4 regions of the Planococcus lenghuensis genome follow, and region 3 is predicted to be linked to each of the others. Evidence: riboswitches for the same ligand, from Rfam matches in the RefSeq annotation. Region 3 holds a riboswitch; each other region holds the start of a gene.
What was found. Region 3 has a riboswitch for S-adenosylmethionine ahead of B0X71_RS05935 (methionine ABC transporter ATP-binding protein). Riboswitches for the same ligand answer to the same signal wherever they lie in the genome.
Positions count from the first base shown of each region.

Region 1: another riboswitch for S-adenosylmethionine. It lies ahead of B0X71_RS15615 (O-acetylhomoserine aminocarboxypropyltransferase/cysteine synthase family protein); the one in region 3 lies ahead of B0X71_RS05935 (methionine ABC transporter ATP-binding protein).
Region 2: another riboswitch for S-adenosylmethionine. It lies ahead of mtnK (S-methyl-5-thioribose kinase); the one in region 3 lies ahead of B0X71_RS05935 (methionine ABC transporter ATP-binding protein).
Region 4: another riboswitch for S-adenosylmethionine. It lies ahead of ssuE (NADPH-dependent FMN reductase); the one in region 3 lies ahead of B0X71_RS05935 (methionine ABC transporter ATP-binding protein).

Region 1 is NZ_CP019640.1:3,081,864-3,086,935, forward strand. Features, by position in the region: gene B0X71_RS15600 (DMT family transporter) at 1-561, opposite strand, end outside; gene B0X71_RS15605 (MerR family transcriptional regulator) at 793-1,023, shown strand; gene metX (homoserine O-acetyltransferase MetX) at 1,105-2,109, opposite strand; gene B0X71_RS15615 (O-acetylhomoserine aminocarboxypropyltransferase/cysteine synthase family protein) at 2,123-3,412, opposite strand; SAM riboswitch class I at 3,515-3,626, opposite strand; gene B0X71_RS15620 (glycerol-3-phosphate acyltransferase) at 3,771-4,412, shown strand; SAM riboswitch class I at 4,494-4,610, shown strand; gene B0X71_RS15625 (methionine ABC transporter ATP-binding protein) at 4,717-5,072, shown strand, end outside.
Region 2 is NZ_CP019640.1:3,265,963-3,271,034, forward strand. Features, by position in the region: gene mtnA (S-methyl-5-thioribose-1-phosphate isomerase) at 1-830, opposite strand, end outside; gene mtnK (S-methyl-5-thioribose kinase) at 830-2,014, opposite strand; SAM riboswitch class I at 2,088-2,256, opposite strand; SAM riboswitch class I at 2,684-2,790, shown strand; gene mtnW (2,3-diketo-5-methylthiopentyl-1-phosphate enolase) at 2,859-4,073, shown strand; gene B0X71_RS16540 (2-hydroxy-3-keto-5-methylthiopentenyl-1-phosphate phosphatase) at 4,079-4,744, shown strand; gene B0X71_RS16545 (methylthioribulose 1-phosphate dehydratase) at 4,741-5,072, shown strand, end outside.
Region 3 is NZ_CP019640.1:1,153,975-1,159,046, forward strand. Features, by position in the region: gene B0X71_RS05910 (acyl-CoA dehydrogenase FadE) at 1-896, shown strand, start outside; gene B0X71_RS05915 (arsenate reductase family protein) at 972-1,325, shown strand; gene gcvH (glycine cleavage system protein GcvH) at 1,392-1,772, shown strand; gene B0X71_RS05925 (ribonuclease M5) at 1,925-2,251, shown strand; gene B0X71_RS05930 (thioredoxin family protein) at 2,268-2,579, shown strand; SAM riboswitch class I at 2,635-2,739, shown strand; gene B0X71_RS05935 (methionine ABC transporter ATP-binding protein) at 2,830-3,855, shown strand; gene B0X71_RS05940 (methionine ABC transporter permease) at 3,848-4,516, shown strand; gene B0X71_RS05945 (MetQ/NlpA family ABC transporter substrate-binding protein) at 4,579-5,072, shown strand, end outside.
Region 4 is NZ_CP019640.1:3,151,701-3,155,875, forward strand. Features, by position in the region: gene B0X71_RS15970 (carbon-nitrogen family hydrolase) at 30-821, opposite strand; gene B0X71_RS15975 (pyridoxal phosphate-dependent aminotransferase) at 911-2,074, shown strand; SAM riboswitch class I at 2,175-2,280, shown strand; gene ssuE (NADPH-dependent FMN reductase) at 2,372-2,917, shown strand; gene B0X71_RS15985 (LLM class flavin-dependent oxidoreductase) at 2,946-4,175, shown strand, end outside.

The DNA of each region.
Region 1 (5,072 bases), 1.8 Mb from region 3:
CAGCAATACGGCAGCAAATGAGAAAATAACGGCCACCGCAGACATCGATTCGGCTCGTTCCAATACTTTTTTGCTTGCGATGGTGTAGGTGGCGAATGCAAGTCCCCCGCCAAGCCCGGCCACAATGCCGAACGGGTTGATGGTGACGGTATCGCTTTCTGCAAACAGCAGCACACAGCCGGTAATCGCGAGCAGAGTAGCAGTCACCCAGACCCGGTCCGGCCGCTGTCGGAGTACCAGCCATTCGATAAGCCCTGATAAGACCGGTGCACTGCCGATGGTGACGACGGTGCCTACTGCGATTCCAGTCAGCTGAACCGCTGAAAAAAACAACGGCTGAAACAGCGCCATACTGACAGCGGATAGTATTGTTGCACGCCAGACAAGCCCGCGGAGTTTCAGTTTTTTCATCAGTATTGCAAATCCGAGCAGTGAAAAGCCGCCGATTGTCAGCCGGACCGCACCGATCGTCAGCGGATGCGCGTCCCCATCGATGAATGATTGCGCAGTACCCGTCGTTCCCCATAAAACAGCTGCAAAAAGTACAAATACATATGCCATAGCTTACCTCCGAATTTTTCCCCTTAATTGCACATTACCACAAAGCGGCGGATTCGGAGATGGGTGACTGGGAATTTACGTAAAAAATACGGTTCCGTCAATGGAATTTCGTATTCACAGCTAACGCCCGCTGTACCGGTCTCCGCCTATTTCATTGTATTTTCAGCAATTGACTTGTTTGAGCTGTGCCCCTTTTCGTTTTATACTGAAAGAAAAGAGGAGGTGGATCACATGTATCGGACCATCCCGGAAACTGCCGCCTTTTTATCGATGCCTGAAGAGCAAGTGAATCGCTATGTATTGGAAGGCCGGATTCGCGCTGTCCATGACGGAACCCAGTACTTGATCAACACCTCTCAATTCGACCGGCATTTTGAACAGCTCGAGATCGCGAAACAGGAATTGGAAGAATGGCGCCTGACGCCGATTCCGGAAGACCCGGACATTAAGGACGAAGATTAGAAAGTATTACTGCGAAAAAAAGCTGATGCCGGAAAACCGGCATCAGCTTTTACGTTCCATACTAAAGTATACTCGTCCCTCTTACGCACGCAAGCTTTCACCGACCCGGTGCAAAGCCCCCAGCTTTCCGGCAATCAGATGGCCCCACTGACTGAAGTCTGTCAGGAATCCGTCATGGCCGTATATCGTTTCCACCAGTTCATGGGTCGCATCCGGCTGCTTTTTCAGCCAGTCACTCATGGTCGTAGACGGATACAGCAGATCATTTGTGAATGACAGGGCAAAGATCTCTGTTTCGATTTTCGCTTCCGTCACATCGTGCGTGTTCATCGCCTTCAGCAGTACGATATAGCTATTGGCATCGAACCGGGCAGCCAGCTTCTGTCCTTGGTAATCCAAGTACGATTCCACATCGAAGCTGTCTCCGTTATGGCCGCGGCCAAAGCGCTCTGTGAACAGCTTTTCACTCCGGTACGTTACCATGCCCGCCATTCGCGCAACTCCCAGCCCTTTTAAACTTGCAGAAGACGCATAATTACCGCCGGCATACAGCGGATCAGTTTCGATGGCAGAAATACCGATTTGATTGAACGCAATGCCATATGCACTGAGTGCCGGCGTAACAGCCATCGGAACGATCAATTCCACCGTTTCCGGAAATAAATGCCCCCATTCCAGCGCTCGCATTCCACCGAGTGAACCGCCGAGGACAGCCGCTACGTGATGAATCCCCATCACTTGCAGTGCCTGTTGTTCCGCCCGTACCATATCACGAATGGTGATCGCCGGAAACGCAGCCCGGTATGGTTCCCCGGTCGCCGGATTCACTGAAAGCGGGCCGGTCGAGCCATGGCAGCCGCCGAGCGCATTAAATGCGATGACATGAAAACGGGCGGTATCCACTGCTTTTCCCGAACCGATCAGGCCTTCCCACCAGTCACCGGCTGCATACTGATCGCCGGTCAGCGCATGACAGGCCAGAATGACCGGCCCCTGCAGGTTTCCCGTCTCTTCGTAAGCAAGTGTGACTTCCGGCAATACAGCTCCGGATTCAAGGTGTAATGAACCGATCTCGACCGTTTTCATTGTCTACGTCCTCCTATACATTTGCTGGCACAGCAGCTTCGATTGCTTGTTCCAGATCACCGATCAGGTCATCCGCATTTTCCAGTCCCACCGACAGCCGGATCAGTTCATCTGTCACGCCGGAAGCTGTCCGTTCTTCCTGGGATAACTGCTGATGAGTCGTCGATGCCGGATGGATGATCAGTGACTTCGCATCGCCGACGTTCGCGACATGCGACCATAGCGATACATTATTGATCACTTTCCGGCCGGCCTCCAATCCGCCTTTCACACCGAAGTTCACAATGGAGCCGAACCCCTGTTTCAAGTACTTCTTCCCATCCTCGTGTGAAGGATGATCTTCAAATCCGATATAATTCACCCACTCAACCTCCGGATGCCCTTTCAGGTATTCCGCTACCCGCTGCGCGTTTTCATTGTGTTTCGGAATTCGCAGGTGAAGGGTTTCCAGTCCCTGCAGGAAGGCATGGGCGCTTTCCGGGCTGAGTGACGGGCCGAAATCGCGCAGCAGCTGAACGCGCAGCTTCGTGGCGAATGACGCACCTTCAGCGTCAATCGCATAACGGATGCCGTGATAGCTTTGATCCGGTTCCGTATAGGACGGGAATTTCGGGTTATTCCAATTGAACTTGCCGCCATCCACTACGATGCCGCCGATTGTTGTCCCGTGTCCGCCGATCCATTTTGTCGCCGAATGAATGACAACGTCCGCTCCGAATTCAATCGGGTTGCTGCCGTATGGAGAAGCGAATGTGTTATCGATCAGGAGCGGAATATCATTTGCATGGGCGATTTCCGCCACCCGTTCAACATCAAATACATTCAGGCTTGGATTGCCGATAATTTCACCGAAAATCGCTTTTGTTTTATCCGTAATGGCATCCGCAAAATTCTCGGGATTTTTCCCGTCGACAAAGCGGACCGTAATGCCATAGCGCGGCAGTGTATTGGCGAACAAGCTGAATGTGCCGCCATATAAATTTTCATCCGCAATAATTTCTTCCCCGGCTTCAGCCACGTTCAGAACCGAGAATGCAATCGCCGCCATACCGGAAGAAAGGGCCACTGCAGCTGTCCCGCCTTCGAGGAGAGCCACCCGCTGTTCAAATACATCGACTGTCGGATTCATGATTCGTGTATAGATATTGCCGGTTTCCTTCAGGCCGAATAAGTTCTCCGCATGTTCGGCACTTTTGAATACGTAAGAAGTCGTTTTATGAATCGGAACCCCCCGTGCGCCTGTTACCGGATCCGGTTCCTGTCCTCCGTGAAGCAATTGAGTTTCTGGTTTGAAGTTCGTCATTCGTCTTCCTCCTTAGTTTTTGTCCGATGGAAAGCAGATGAGGAGGAATTAAAAACGGCCCTCTTCGGTTAAGAAGAGGGCCGCCATTCTCAGACAAACCTCCTCTCATCTGTCAGATCAGTTGCAATCTGTAGGACGTAGCACCATTCCAAGCAGCAGCTTGGTGGTTGCCGGGCATCATCGGGCCTATTCCCTCCGCCTCTCTCGATAAGAGTATTCAGATTCAGTTTTCCATCTTAGTGACCAAGTATAGAGAACCACGGCCGCCATTGTCAAGAATTTTCAGCATCTTTTTGAAACCTTTTTATTATCAGGAGCGTTACATGTAAAGAAAGATGCGGAAATCGGAGGGGTTTGCATGACAGGCTGGCTAGCAGCAGCACTTATTATCGGTTATTTGATCGGTTGCCTGCATGGTTCTGTTGCGGCGCGATTTATTTCTGGGGTGAATATCAAAACGGAAGGCGTAAAAAATTCCGGCGCTTCCAATGCGGCTATTGTGCTCGGCTGGAAGTATGGCGCACTGGTGGCGGCCATTGACATCGGAAAAGGGGCTGCTGCTGTGCTGCTCATGCGCGGGCTCTTTTCAGGTTCGGGATTATCCCCTGAAATGCTCTGGATATTCCTGTTCTTTACAGGTAGTGCTGTCGTCATTGGCCATAATTTCCCATTCTATATGGGATTCAGCGGCGGGAAAGGAACTGCCGCCCTCATCGGTGTCTTGCTGGCACTTGACTGGCGGCTCGGGCTCACCGGTCTGCTGCTGCTTATCATCGTTTCATTGATCACAGATTACCTCGTCATTGGAGTGCTTTGCCTGTATGCGGTTCTGCTGCTGGCTGCGTTCCTGCCGGCTCAGGGAGAATGGCCTGTCATTACAGCCGCAGCGCTGTTCGGGATGGCGCTGTGGAAGCACCTGGAGAACATTAAACGGATAAAAGAAGGAACCGAAAACAAAGTGTCGGCCGTCTTCCGGAAGAAGCCGGCAAAAGCAGCTTGAAAATTTTTTTCGATAAAATGGTTGACTTTTTTATACCCAAGCCATAAAGTAGGAATCACGAATTGAATAGCACACATTACTTTCTTATCCAGAGAAACTGAGGGACAGGCCCTATGACGTTTCGGCAGCGGGTTCGCATTTATGCGGACACTGTGCTAATTCCTGCAAATGCGCATCGGCGTATTTGGAAGATGAGAAGGAGTGATTTCATTTATTATGAAGCTCTCTTTTTTCTTGCTGGTAAAGAAAAAAGAGGGCTTCTTTTTGTTTTATTCAGCAAAACCACTATTGAGGAGGCATGGATATGATCCAATTTGAAGGGGTCGCAAAAACGTATCGTTCAGGAAAGCGGGAAGTACCCGCACTGAACGGCATCGATCTGACAGTCGAAACCGGCGAAATCTATGGTGTGATCGGTTTCAGCGGCGCCGGCAAAAGTTCTCTGATCCGGACCGTCAATCTTCTCGAACGGCCGACGAAAGGAACAGTCAAGATTCACGGCAAAGACATCTCCGCATTGTCCGCGAAAGAAATCCGGACAACGCGAAAAGATATCGGCATGATCTTTCAGCATTTTAATCTTTTGACTTCAAAGACCGTATATACCAACATCGCCATGCCGCTGATCTTAACCAAAACGCCAAAAAATGAAATTCAGCA
Region 2 (5,072 bases), 1.6 Mb from region 3:
ATTGACAAATCGAATGTTGAAACAGGAGCGGCTACATAAAATGGAATGCCGAACGTGTGAGCGAGCAATGCAAGGTTCAGTGTACCGATTTTATTCGCCGTGTCGCCATTCGCTGCAACCCGGTCGGCGCCGACAATGATCGCTTCAATGTCCTTTGCGCCAATTGTATGAGCAGCCATGCTGTCGGTGATGAGTGTTACATCGACCCCTGACTGCTGCAATTCCCATACTGTCAGCCGGGCGCCCTGATAAACCGGGCGGGTCTCGCAGGCATATACGTCAAATTTCTTCCCGCGTTCGCTGCCGAGATGGAACGGAGCAAGGGCTGTTCCGTATTTTGCAGTGGCGATCGACCCGGCGTTGCAGATTGTCATAACTCGCATCTTATTTTCCAGCAGTTCCAGGCCATGCTCTCCGATCTGCCGGCAAGCCGCCTCGTCTTCTGCCCTGATTGCTTCCGCTTCCCTGAATAACTGCTGTTTCGCATCAGCCACTGACGCTGCACACGGCAATGTGCTGAGCAGCCGTTCAAGCGCCCAAGCCAGATTGACTGCCGTCGGCCGGGAGCTTGCCAGGTAATCGGCATCCTTTCGCACATACGCTTCAAAGGCGTCAAGCTCATCTGTATCATGACTCTCCGCTGCAAGCGCTAAGCCGTAGGCAGCCGTAATACCGATCGCCGGTGCGCCCCGCACTTTCAGGGAAAGGATGGCATCAAATACTTCTTCAATGGTTGTAAGGTCGATAAATTCAATGATATGCGGCAGTTTCTGCTGATCCAAAATCGTAAGCTGCCCGTCTTTCCATTCGATGGATACCGGTACTTGCATCAGCGCAGCGCCCCGATCAGTGACAGTACGTCATCGATGGACGTAAGTTCTGCCCGCTTCAGAATGAACGCTTCACCTGTCCGCAATGCCTGCCGCTTCCGTGCAATTCGCTCTTCATCGTCTTCAATGCCGTCAAGGTCGCTGACATGTGCCAGACCGATTGTCCGGCGAATCAGCTCAGCGCCGGCAAAGCCGACGGAATCCCGGAAGATTTTTTCCAGCACGGTTTCTCTGTAACCCGTTGTATCTTTAAATGCACTTTGGTTTTCCTGTTCCCATAGCTCTGAAAACCGGGAAGAAAAGACGTCCCATGTATTCCGGATATGGTCTGTGATCACATCCCGGCCTTCTTCTCCGCGCGTGATCGACTGGAACACAAGATTCGCGAGGAAGAGGCCGACGTCAAAACCGATCGGACCATAAAATGCAAATTCCGGGTCGATGACTTTCGTTTCATCTTTGCTTGCAAAAATACTGCCTGTGTGAAGATCGCCGTGCAGCAAAGCTTCTGCTTCAGTCAGAAAGCTCTGTTTCAGTTTCGCCGCTTCCAGTTGCAATGCCTTGTTGTTCCAGATTGCTTCGGCATCAGCAGTGAGCGCTTCTTCGAAATCATTGGTTTCATTATTGAAGAAAGGATCTGTAAAAATCAGGTCTTCTGTAATTTTGCATAATTCCGGATTGGAGAATTCGGCAGCAAGCCGTTTTTTGTCGAATGGATGAAGTCCGAAATCCGAGGTATGGAACAGCGTCTGCGCCAAGTACTCGCCAATGTCATCCGACAGTTTCGGATACGTCTCACCAGCGATCAGGCCAGCCCGTGCAACGGTAAGATGCGACAGGTCTTCCATGACCGTGTATGCCAGCGCTTCGTCGGTTGCGTATACTTCCGGTACTAGATGCGGCACGTATTCCCCGTGCTTTTTCAGTGCATTTGCTTCAATCTTTGCCCGTTTCAGTGTCAGCGGCCAGCTTTCACCGACCACTTTTGCATACGGCAATGCCTGTTTAATGATAAGGCCTTTGCCGGTTTCGTCTGTTATGTGAAAGACGTAATTGAGATTGCCATCGCCGATTTCCCGGCTTGAAAGTGCCGCTCCTTTCGGAAAGAAATCTAGCTGAGCGGCAAGCTCGACTGCCGTTTGTTCTGTCAATGGGGTGTAATTCGCCGTTTCTGTAACCGCCATCTGTACTCAATCCTTCCCTGAAAAAAATAAAAGCGCCTCTTCGGAAAGAGGCGCAGAATAATCGGATTCCCGCCTCTCATCTTCTGGAAAAGTTTCTTTCCAGTGGAATTAGCACCGTGCCTTGCGGAATGGATTTGTCCATTCCGGCGCAAAATCTTAACGCGCCCCGTTTCACAACGGTATTATGGTCGGTTGCTGGGCTTCATCGGGCCATTTTACCCTCCGCCTGCTCTTGATAAGAGTGCTGATAATTTATAAAGTTATTAAAGTCTGACATGAATCCTATCATGATTCAAAATAAAGTGCAACAACTTTTCAAAGAAATAGTTCTTAATTGTCTGGCTTATTACAAAGCGGTAAATTATAGATTTATCCTTTCAGAATATCGCTTAATTTTTCGCTTTTTTTCGAGTTCCACTAATTGGACGCTGAGTTCCGCTAATTCGGCATTGAGTTCCACTAATTTAGCATTGAGTTCCACTAATTAGGCGCCGAGTTCCACCAGTTAAATGGAAGCCGCTTCCATTCAGTCAGGAATTGGTCTTCTGTTACTTCTTCAGCCAGCCGGCATCCTTGTAAGCACTATTGATGGCATCTTCGTTTTTCATTTGACAGAATTAAGATCCCATGAAATAATCAGCATAATTTCTAAAAAAACTAAATACGTTATTCTTATTCAGAGCAGGCGGAGGGACAAGCCCTACGAAGCCCGGCAACCGGTCGATTGACACGGTGCTAATTCTTGCAGCCTTCAAGCGACGGCTGACAAATAAGAAGATGGTATCCGATAACCTCTTCTTAGGAAGAGGTTTTTTATTTGTTACAGGAACTGGAGAGTGAATTTATGAGTGGATTGACAGCCCGCTATCAACTGTACGGGCGGCCTGGATCATTCGGGAAGAAAGCGGAAGGCATTGCTCTTGGTCTCACGGTCGGATCTTGGACTGACCTGCCGCAGCTTGAACAGGAACAGCTGAAGCAGCATAAAGGAACCGTGGAGTCCGTCACGGAATTCGGTGACTCCCCTCACCCGTTAAAACCGGAATTGATCCGGGCGGAAGTGGAAATCCGTTACCCGGCGGCCAATTTTTCGGCGGATCTGCCGGCGATCCTGACGACTGTGTTCGGGAAATTATCGCTCGACGGCGAAGTGAAATTGCTGGATCTTATTTTCGATGAAGAATTACTCGCCCGTTTCCCGGGTCCGCGGTTCGGCATCGAAGGAATCCGGGAAAAGCTCGGCGTCCATGACCGGCCGCTCGTCATGAGCATTTTCAAAGGTGTCATCGGCCGCGATCTCGGTTATCTTGCCGACCAGCTCCGCCAGCAGGCGCTTGGCGGCGTGGATCTCGTGAAAGATGATGAGATTTTATTCGATAACCCGCAGACCCCATTTGAAGAACGGATCGTGCGGGGGAAAGAGGTGCTGGAACAGGTGTATAAAGAAACCGGCCACCGGACATTGTACGCAGCCAATCTGACCGGCCGCACATCCGGACTCCGCGATAAGGCCCGCAAAGCACGGGAACTCGGCGCGGACGCGCTGCTGTTCAACGTCCATGCCTACGGGCTGGATGTGCTGCAGGAACTTGCGGAAGACGCGGAAGTCGGATTGCCGCTCATGGCGCATCCCGCATTCAGCGGCGCATTCACGTCTTCGCCTTTTTACGGTGTGGCGACGGAACTTGCGCTCGGCAAACTGACCCGCATTGCAGGTGCGGACTTTTCCCTGTTCCCTTCTCCTTACGGCAGTGTTGCACTTGAGAAGAACGCTGCACTGGCGCTCGGCCGGGAACTCGTATCCGACAGCCCGTTAAAACGGACATTCCCGGTTCCATCAGCCGGCATCCACCCGGGCCTCGTCCCGCTTCTGTTTGAGGATTTCGGCACCGACAGCATCATTAACGCAGGTGGCGGTGTCCATGGACATCCGGATGGCGCTGCAGGCGGCGGACGGGCGTTCCGTCAGGCCGTCGATGCCGTACTCGCCGGCACTTCGCTTGAGGAAGCGGCGGCATCCCATGACGAATTAAAAACGGCGCTCAAGTTATGGGGGTGAACAATGTGAAAAAACCAATCATTTTCTGCGATTTCGATGGAACAGTCACGGACCGCGACAATATCATGAACATCATGAAGGAATTCGCACCGCCGGAATGGGAACCGATCAAGGAAGGCATTTTAAACCAAAGCATTACAATACGTGATGGTGTAGCGGAGATGTTCTCCCTGCTGCCTTCATCAAAGAAAGATGAAATCATTTCTTATGTATTGGATGCAGCGGAAATCCGCGAAGGTTTCGCTGATTTCGTCGCTTTTGCCGACCGGGCCGATATCCCGCTGTATATTACGAGTGGCGGCATCGACTTTTTCGTCCGGCCGCTCCTCGAACCATACGGGCCGTTCGCCGGCATTTATTGCAATGAAGCGGATTTCTCTGATGATTGCATCCGCATCCGCTTTCCGCACGGCTGTGATGAACAATGCAAAAGCCAAGGCTGCGGATTATGCAAACCGACGGTCATCCGGCAGCTTTCAGATGAGGATACGTTCAGCATCGTCATCGGGGACTCGATTACGGATCTCCAGGCAGCCAAAGGCGCGGATCTTGTCATCGCCCGCGATTTCCTGATTGAGAAATGCAAAGAGCTCGGCATCCCGTATGAGCCGTTCGAAACCTTCCATGATGTGACGGACATTCTGGAGCGGAAGCTCGGTGTCCGTGTATGAGTATTGTGGAAGAGCGTTGGACGGAACTTGCAGACATCAAAGACGAACTTGCCGCCCGCGACTGGTTCATGGGCACAAGCGGCAACCTCGCCATCAAAGTGAACGATGAGCCGCTCCAATTCCTGGTCACCGCCAGCGGCAAGGACAAAAAGAAACGGACGGCGGAGGACTTCCTGCTCGTCGACGCGGACGGCCAGCCGATTGACGAAACGCAATTGAAACCATCAGCGGAAACGCTACTGCATTGCGCGGTTTATGGTCAGACGGATGCTAGCTGCAGCCTCCATGTGCACACGGTGGCGAACAACGTGATCTCTGAATTATACGG
Region 3 (5,072 bases):
CGATCTCGTCATTCAACCTGACACGTGAAAAGCTGGCGACGATGGCAGCCCGTCTGTACGCCGTTGAAAGCTCCGTCTATCGGACGGTCGGCTTATTTGAAGACCGGATGAGCCAGTTCAGTGATGAAGAGCAAGGAAACGGCAGTCTTGTCGCTGAATCGATTGCCGAATACGCAATCGAATGCTCCCTGAATAAGTTCTTCGGCACAGAAGTGCTGGATTATATCGTCGATGAAGGAGTCCAGCTTCATGGCGGTTACGGATTCATGCAGGAGTACGAAATTGAACGCGCCTACCGGGATTCCCGCATCAACCGGATTTTTGAAGGGACGAACGAAATCAACCGTCTGCTGGTGCCGGGCACATTGCTCCGCAAAGCCATGAAAGGCGAATTGCCGCTTCTGCAGGAAGCTGAAAAACTGCAGGGTGAACTGCTGACGATGATGCCGGAAGAAATCGGCGTTGAGGCGCTTGAACAGGAAAAGTACCTATTGAAAAATGCGAAGAAAATCGCCTTGCTGGCTGCCGGACTGGCTGCACAGCGCTACGGTACGAAACTGGAAAGCGAACAGGAAGTACTTGTGAACATTGCTGACATCGTCTCGAATGTCTATGCAATCGAATCGGTTGTGAAACGGACTGAAAAAGCGATTCAGAATACCGGCATTGAAAAAGCTCAGCAGAAATTGCTGTACACGCAAATTTTCACACAGGAAGCATTCGATGCCATTGAAAAAGATGCGAAAGAAACATTGATTGCAGCTGCTGATGGTGACAACCTGCGCATGATGCTGTCGGCTCTCCGCAAGCTGACACGCTCTACCCCGTATAATGTCATTGCAAAAAAGCGGGAAGCGGCTGTTAAATTGATCGAGGCAGAAAAATATATCGTTTAAGTTTCAAAGAAAACGCAGCCAGTGTGCTGCGTTTTTCTCCTTTCTGCTACACTATTAAAGAAAGGAGTGAGCAAGATGGTGACATTTTATTCGTATCCGAAATGCAGCACATGCCGCAAAGCAAAAAAATGGCTGGACAATCATGAAGTGGCCTATGAAGAGATACATATTGTGGATTCGCCGCCTTCTAAAGAAGAGATCCGGGCCTTCTATCAAAAGAGCGGTCTGGATTTGAAGAAGTTTTTTAACACCAGCGGCATGAAGTACCGGGAGCTTGGTCTGAAAGATCGGTTGAAAGACATGGGTGAGGAAGAGCAGCTGGAGTTGCTGGCATCGGACGGCAAGCTGATAAAACGGCCGTTAGTCGTTAGCGGAGATCAGGTGACTGCAGGATTTAAGGAAGAGACATTCAGCCAGGCTTGGAAATGAAAGTTGTATTTCCAGTAGGGATATGGCAAACTGAAGCTGTAAGAGTACATAGCTGGAGGTGTTTGGATGAGCGTACCAACAGAACTTCGTTATTCAAAAGAACATGAATGGGTGAAAGCTGAAAACGGGACTGCCCGGATTGGCATCACACAGTTTGCACAGGAAGAATTGGGAGATATCGTATTTGTTGAGCTTCCTCAAGTGGGCGATGAATTGACTAAAAACGAACCATTCGGCAGCGTCGAATCGGTAAAAACAGTTTCTGAGCTGTATGCACCTGTAAGCGGCAAAGTCGTTGAAGTGAACAGCGGGCTGGAAGACAGTCCTGAACAGGTCAACGAATCGCCATATGAGCAGGCGTGGATGGTTGTGGTGGAACTTTCAGATGAAACGGAACTGGAAGAGCTGATGGATTCAGATGCTTACAATGAAATGATTGCAGGATAATAAAAAAGCGCTGATTTCAGCGCTTTTTTCCGTTCCCAGAAAGAACTGGAGGCAAACAAGTTTCTTTACTTCGATATCAAGGTATTGTATAACATAAGATGCTGCCTGAGTAATGAGCCATTTGAATGTCGTTCATGTAGGAAGTGGAGAAAATGGATAAAGTGATCATTGTCGAAGGACGCTCGGACAAGACGAGAATCGAGCCGCTCATCGCTGAACCGGTGACGATTCTCTGCACGAACGGCACTGTAAGCGCAGTCCGGCTTGAGGAATTACTTGCTCCTTATGAGGGATTGGATCTGATTGTGCTCGTGGATGCGGACAAGTCTGGGGAATCACTTAGAAAACTGTTCAAAAAGGTGTTCCCGGAAGCGCGTCATGCCTATATCGACCGGTCTTACAAAGAAGTGGCGGCAACACCGGTCCGGATTCTTCTGGACGTGCTGATTGGTGCTAATGTCCGAGTGAATACGCTTTAAACTGAAGGTGAAGCAGATGGAAGAATGGACCCACCAGGAGTGGATGAAAACAAAAAATAAAAGCAGATATACTGCGTTTTATTTATATACACCAATGTGCGGAACTTGTCAGGTGGCTTCCCGGATGCTGCATATAGTCAAGGAAATGCTGCCGTCTCTGACACTCGGTAAAGCAAACCTGAACTACGTCCAGGAAGTAGCGGAGTTGTATCAAGTGGAAAGTGTTCCTTGTCTGCTGCTGACTAAAGACGGCAAATTGCAGGAAAAGGTCTATGCGTTTCAATCCGTACCTTTTCTTTATGAAAAACTAAAAACGTTTGACAGATAGTTCCCTGCCTGATATATTGGTGTTCTGACTGAGACAATTTACAATTTCATATCGTTTCTTATCAAGAGAGGTGGAGGGATGTGCCCGATGAAGCCCGGCAACCGTCATGCAAATGAAATGGTGCCAATTCACACAAAACGAAAGTTTTGGGAGATGAGAGAACGGGTACTTATATTAAATTAAAGTTGCCCTTCTGCTCATAACAACGAGCAGGAGGGCTTTTATTATGGTAAACAGGAGTGTCTTGCAAATGATTGAGTTGAAGAACCTGACGAAGCGGTTTCAGACGGATAAAGGCGTTCTCACCGCTGTGGATGATGTCAGTCTGTCCATTTCAAAAGGAGAGATATTCGGCATCATCGGATATAGCGGCGCCGGAAAAAGCACGTTGATCCGGCTGCTCAATGGGCTTGAAAAACCCACTGCCGGTTCGGTGGATATCCAGAATAGAAAGATTTCAGCAATCCGGGGAGTTGAATTGCGGAAAGCGCGCCAGAAAGTCAGCATGATTTTTCAGCACTTTAACTTGCTGTGGTCACGCACTGTTAAAGAGAATATTGAGTTCCCCCTTGAAATCGCAGGTGTATCCAAGACTGAGCGCAATGCCCGGGCATTGGAATTGATAGAACTGGTGGGCCTGACCGGCCGGGAGAATGCCTATCCGTCCCAGCTTTCTGGCGGTCAGAAGCAGCGTGTGGGCATTGCCCGCGCGCTCGCAAATGATCCGGAGGTATTGCTGTGTGATGAAGCGACTTCTGCCCTGGATCCACAGACAACCGACTCCATCCTCGATCTGCTTGTAAGCATTAATGAACGGTTGGGCCTGACCATTGTGCTGATCACCCATGAAATGCACGTAATCCGGAAGATCTGTCACCGGGTGGCGGTCATGGAAGCCGGTAAAGTGGTTGAACTTGGAGATGTGCTGAGTATTTTTCAAATGCCGCGTGAACAGATCACCAAGCGATTTGTCGCGCAAGTGACGGAAGCGGAAGATGCAAGTGAAACCATCCGCCATCTTCGGGAAATTTATCCGGCCGGCGAACTGGTCAAGCTCGGATTCATCGGCGATCAGACAGAACAGCCGGTTCTGACAGAACTGATCCGGAAGTTTCCTATTGAAGTCAACATCGTGCAGGGGAATATTTCCCGTACGCAACGCGGAGCTTACGGAACGCTTATGTTGCAGCTGAAGGGTTCTGAAGAGGAGATCCGGGCAGCGATTGCGTTTCTGGAAGACCGGAACGTCCGGACGGAGGTGATGACGGGTGTTTGAAACATTTTTACCAAACGTGGATTGGGCAGATATGTGGGAAGCAACGGTTGAAACACTCTACATGACGGCCATGGCCACATTTTTCACATTTGTGTTCGGTTTACTGCTGGGTATTCTGCTGTTCCTGACAAGCCCACACCAAGTATGGGCTAATAATATTGTGAACTGGTTGACAGGCGCGTTCGTCAATATCTTCCGGTCGATTCCATTCATTATCCTGATTATTCTGCTGATTCCGTTTACGCAGATTCTTATTGGAACGATTCGCGGACCTAATGCAGCTTTGCCTGCATTAATCATTGGTGCTGCGCCATTCTATGCCCGAATGGTACTGATTGCTCTCCGGGAAATCGACAGAGGAGTGATCGAGGCCTCCCGGTCGATGGGTGCGACAACGGGGACCATTATCCGGAAAGTGCTGCTTCCGGAATCGATGCCGGCTCTCGTATCCGGAATTACTGTAACGGCCATTGCGTTGGTCGGGTATACAGCAATGGCTGGCGTCATCGGTGCCGGCGGCCTTGGAACTTTGGCCTTTCTCGATGGATTCCAACGAAGCCGGGAAGATGTTACGTTGACAGCTACCGTGCTGATTCTGATTATTGTATTTATCATCCAGTATATCGGGGATTTTACTGCGTCCCGCTTAGACAAACGCTAGTTTCGGATTTGATCCGTTATTATAGACTATAAAAGAAAAAACAAAAGGAGAGTTACTAACTTATGAAGAAATTTGTAGCAGGAACTGTATTGAGCGGACTGGCATTGGCCGGCTGCGGAGCAACCGGAGCAGATGAAGAGACGGAAGTGCTGACAGTAGGCGCGTCAAACGTCCCACATGCGCTCATCCTTGAAGAAGCGGCACCGCTTCTGGAAGAACAGGGCATTGACTTGGAAATTGAAACGTATCAGGATTACATTTTGCCAAACCAGGATCTCGATTCCGGTGAAATAGATGCAAACTATTTTCAGCATGTTCCATATCTGGAATCACAGATAGAAGACTTCGGATATGAATTCGCCAACGCTGGCGGCATCCATATCGAGCCGATCGGCGTCTACTCACAGGAATATGATTCACTTGATGAGTTGCCTGATGGGGCGACAATCCTGATGAGCAATTCAGTTGCCGATCATGGCCGCATTTTAGCAATGCTGGAAGCGCAAGGCTTGATTACATTGGCGGAAGACGTTGAAAAAACGGAAGCTGAAGTAAG
Region 4 (4,175 bases), 1.7 Mb from region 3:
ATCTTACTCACTTTTTTCCGCAGTGTCAATCACTTTTTCAAAATACTCGAATAAATCCATTCCCGCCGGTCATCAAACACCGGAATCCGCCCGCGCACTTCGTCCACTTCGTCCAATGTGATATCCGCATAGCCGATTTCTTCTTCGGTCCCGAGTTCCATCCGCACGTCACCCCACGGGGCAATGACCATCGAGTGACCGCCGAATTCGTTGGCCGGATCACTGCCGACCCGATTCACCGCCACAATGAAGCATTGGTTCTCGATTGCCCGCGCCTGCAGCAGAATGCGCCAGTGATCAATGCGTGGCGCCGGCCATTCCGCCGGTACGAACAGCACTTTCGCTCCTTCGAGCGCATGGCGCCGGAGCCATTCCGGGAATCGGAGGTCATAGCAGATGACACCGCCGGCCGGAATGCCGTTCAGCTCAAACAAATTGGCCGACTCACCCGATTCCAAGTGGATGTGCTCATCCATCAGTCCGAACAGGTGCGCTTTGTCATACTCCGCAATCGTTTCACCGCTGCTGTTTACTACGTACATGGTATTTGTAAATCCATGATTCTTCTTCGACGATACGGATCCGCCGACGATGTGAACGCCATGCTCTTTGGCAAACGCCGCCAGGAAAGATTCCGCCTTTCCATCTCTGTCCGCGAGTTCTTCAAGCTGCGTCAGCGCGTATCCGGTATTCCACATCTCGGGCAGCACGATGACGTCCGCCCCGTTCGCTGCCGCTTCCCGCATCCGTTCTTCCACGTGCGCAAAGTTCGTTTCAGGTTCGCCGAATACGATATCCATTTGTATGCAAGCTATTTTCAATTTATACGCCTCCAGTAGACAATGCTACGTAAAATGTATAAGATTCTGAGTACACATGCAACTTTTCTGACAAATGGAGGTTTAGCAATATGGAATTTTCTAACCGGCTGCAGCAATTGCCGACCCAATTTTTCGCCAAGCTGACGAAAGACGTCCGGCAGGCTGTCGCAGAAGGACGGGATGTCATCAACCTTGGACAGGGCAATCCGGATCAGCCGACACCGCCTCATATCGTAAAAGCGCTGCAGGACGCAGCAGCGGATCCGCAATCGCACAAATATTCCCCGTTTCGCGGCACCGATGAATTAAAAGAAACAGCAGCTGCCTTTTATAAGCGGGAATACGATGTTGATATTGATCCCGCCACCGAAGTGGCTGTCCTGTTCGGCACGAAGATCGGACTGGTCGAGCTTCCGCTATGCCTTATGAATGAAGGCGAGCTGATGCTGCTGCCGGATCCGGGTTATCCGGATTACCTGTCGGGCACCGCCCTCGCCGGTGTGCAATATGAAACAATGCCGCTGACCGGGGAAAATAATTTCCTTCCCGACTACAGCACCGTTCCTGAATCCATCAGTGATCAGGCAAAGCTGCTGTATCTCAATTATCCGAACAACCCGACCGGCGCGACTGCCACCCAGTCGTTCTTTAATGACACAGTCGCATACGCGAAGAAGCACGACATCGGTGTCGTGCACGATTTCGCTTATGGCGCAATCGGCTTTGACGGCATTAAACCGCCGAGCTTCCTGCAGTCCGAAGGCGCCAAAGACATCGGCGTCGAATTGTACACGCTGTCGAAGACGTATAATATGGCCGGCTGGCGGGTCGGCTTCGCGGTCGGTAACGCGCAATTTATCGAAGCGCTCAATCTGATTCAGGATCATTTATTCGTCAGTCTGTTCCCTGCGGTTCAGCATGCAGCGGCAGCCGCATTGAGCGGCAGTCAGGAACCTGTCGATGAACTAGTCGCATTGTATGACCGCCGCCGGAAAACGCTCGTGCGGGAAGGTGCGCGCATCGGCTGGAATTTCGATGCACCAAAAGGGTCCTTCTTTGCCTGGCTCCCGGTTCCGGAAGGGCTCACGAGCGTTCAATTCGCTGACCGGTTATTGAAAGAAGCCGACGTCGCGGTAGCGGCTGGCAGCGGGTTTGGAACGGGCGGCGAAGGCTACGTCCGGGTCGGCCTCCTTGTGGATGAAGACCGGATCGCAGAAGCGATGCAGCGAATTGCCAAACTGGATTTATTTTGACCGGCCGGATACGGCTTTCCGATTAACTGTTCAGAAAATTATAAACTAAGTGTTGACATCTTCAATTCCTAGCATTATGATAGGTTTTAAATTTAATAATTTCTTATCGAGAGAAGCCGAGGGACTGGCCCGTTGACGCTTCAGCAACCTCTGACATCGTCAGAAAGGTGCTACTTCCAGCAAGATTTATTCTTGAGAGATAAGAGCAGCATAATGCGACCCACTGCCCTCTTTTTCTCTTAACCGGAGAAAAAGAGGGCTTTTATTTTTCAGCCCACTAAAGAAAGGAAGATGAACATGAGTGAAATCGTCATATTATCCGGGAGTCCGTCCGAATCTTCACGGTCGGAAACCGTTCTGCATTATTTAGGTTCACTGCTCCAACAGGAAGGCTTTTCCGTCACCCATTTATCAGTCCGGGATGTGCCCCAGGAGGATTTATTCACCGGCAGGTTCGACAGCCCGGCCATTGCGGAAATCAGCACGTTGATCCATGACGCGAGTGGCGTAATTGTCGGTTCCCCCGTCTATAAGGCAGCTTATTCCGGCGTCCTGAAAGCCTTGCTTGACCTGCTGCCGCAGGACGCGCTGCAGGATACACCAGTCCTGCCATTGATGACCGGCGGCAGTCCGAATCACCTGCTTGCGCTCGAATATTCGCTGAAACCGCTGCTCGCCACATTGAAAGGGCAAAACCTGAAAGGCGTTTATCTGGTGGACAGCCAAATCGACAAGTCGAACCCGGCGCAGCCGATCCTGGAAGATGACGTCCGGCAGCGGCTCACGAAGCAGCTCGCCTATTTTGTGAAAATCATCGGTAAACAGCAGGAAAGCCTGCGATAGCACATACGAGCAAAAGGAGGAATCATACATGACCAATAAACGGATCTACTTGAACGCATTCGATATGAATTGCGCGGGACACCAATCGCCCGGACTGTGGACACATCCGGAGGACGAATCTCATAAATATAAAGACAGTGAATACTGGATTGAATTGGCGAAGCTGCTGGAGAAAGGCAATTTCGATGCCGTTTTCCTAGCGGATGTCCTTGGCACTTACGATGTCTATGACGGATCCCGTGATGCTGCGGTCCGGCAAGGCGCCCAATCACCTGTCAACGATCCACTGTTGGTCGTGCCGCTCATGTCAGCTGTGACTAAGCATTTAGGGTTCGGTGTAACGGCTTCGGTCACACACGAACACCCTTACACGTTCGCCCGCCGCATGTCGACACTCGATCACCTAACGAACGGCCGTGTCGGCTGGAACATCGTCACTTCTTACTTGAAAAGTGCAGCCGTTAACATCGGTAAAGAAGATCAGATCAAGCATGACGAGCGCTATGACATTGCAGAAGAATACCTTCAAGTCGCCTATAAATTATGGGAAGGCAGCTGGGAGGACGATGCGGTCATCCTCGATAAAGCGAATGGCGTCTACACGGATCCTTCAAAGGTCCATGATATCGGCCACGAAGGGTATTATTATAAAGTTCCGGGTGCTCACTTGACGGAACCTTCCCCACAGCGCACGCCTGTCCTTTATCAGGCAGGTGCTTCCAAAAAGGGCGTGGCGTTTGCCGGGAAACACGCCGAATGCGTCTTTATCGGTCCGCCCAATATCGAAGCAGCCAAAGGGTCTGTCCAAAAAATACGGGCAGAAGCGGAAAAAGCGGGGCGGAACAAAGAGGATGTCAAGATTCTCAGCCTGCTGACACCGATCGTCGGAAGAACAGAGGAAGAAGCACATGAGAAATTCAACGACTATAAAAAGCACATCAGCCACGAAGGCGCACTCGCCTTGTTCGGCGGCTGGACCGGCATTGATTTGTCCGCCTACGCACCGGATCAGCCCCTCGAGTATATCGAAAACGATGCGATTCAGTCGGCGCTCGAGAATTTCACGAAAATCATTCCAGGCAAAAAACCGACCGTCAACGATATCAAGGAATTCGTCGGCATCGGCGGACTTGGCCCGTACACCGTCGGATCTCCCGAGCAGATCGCCGACACACTGGAACAATGGGTGAACGAAGCGGGAGTTGACGGCTTCAATATCGCTTATGCGATCACACCGGGAACTTTCAAGGATTTCATC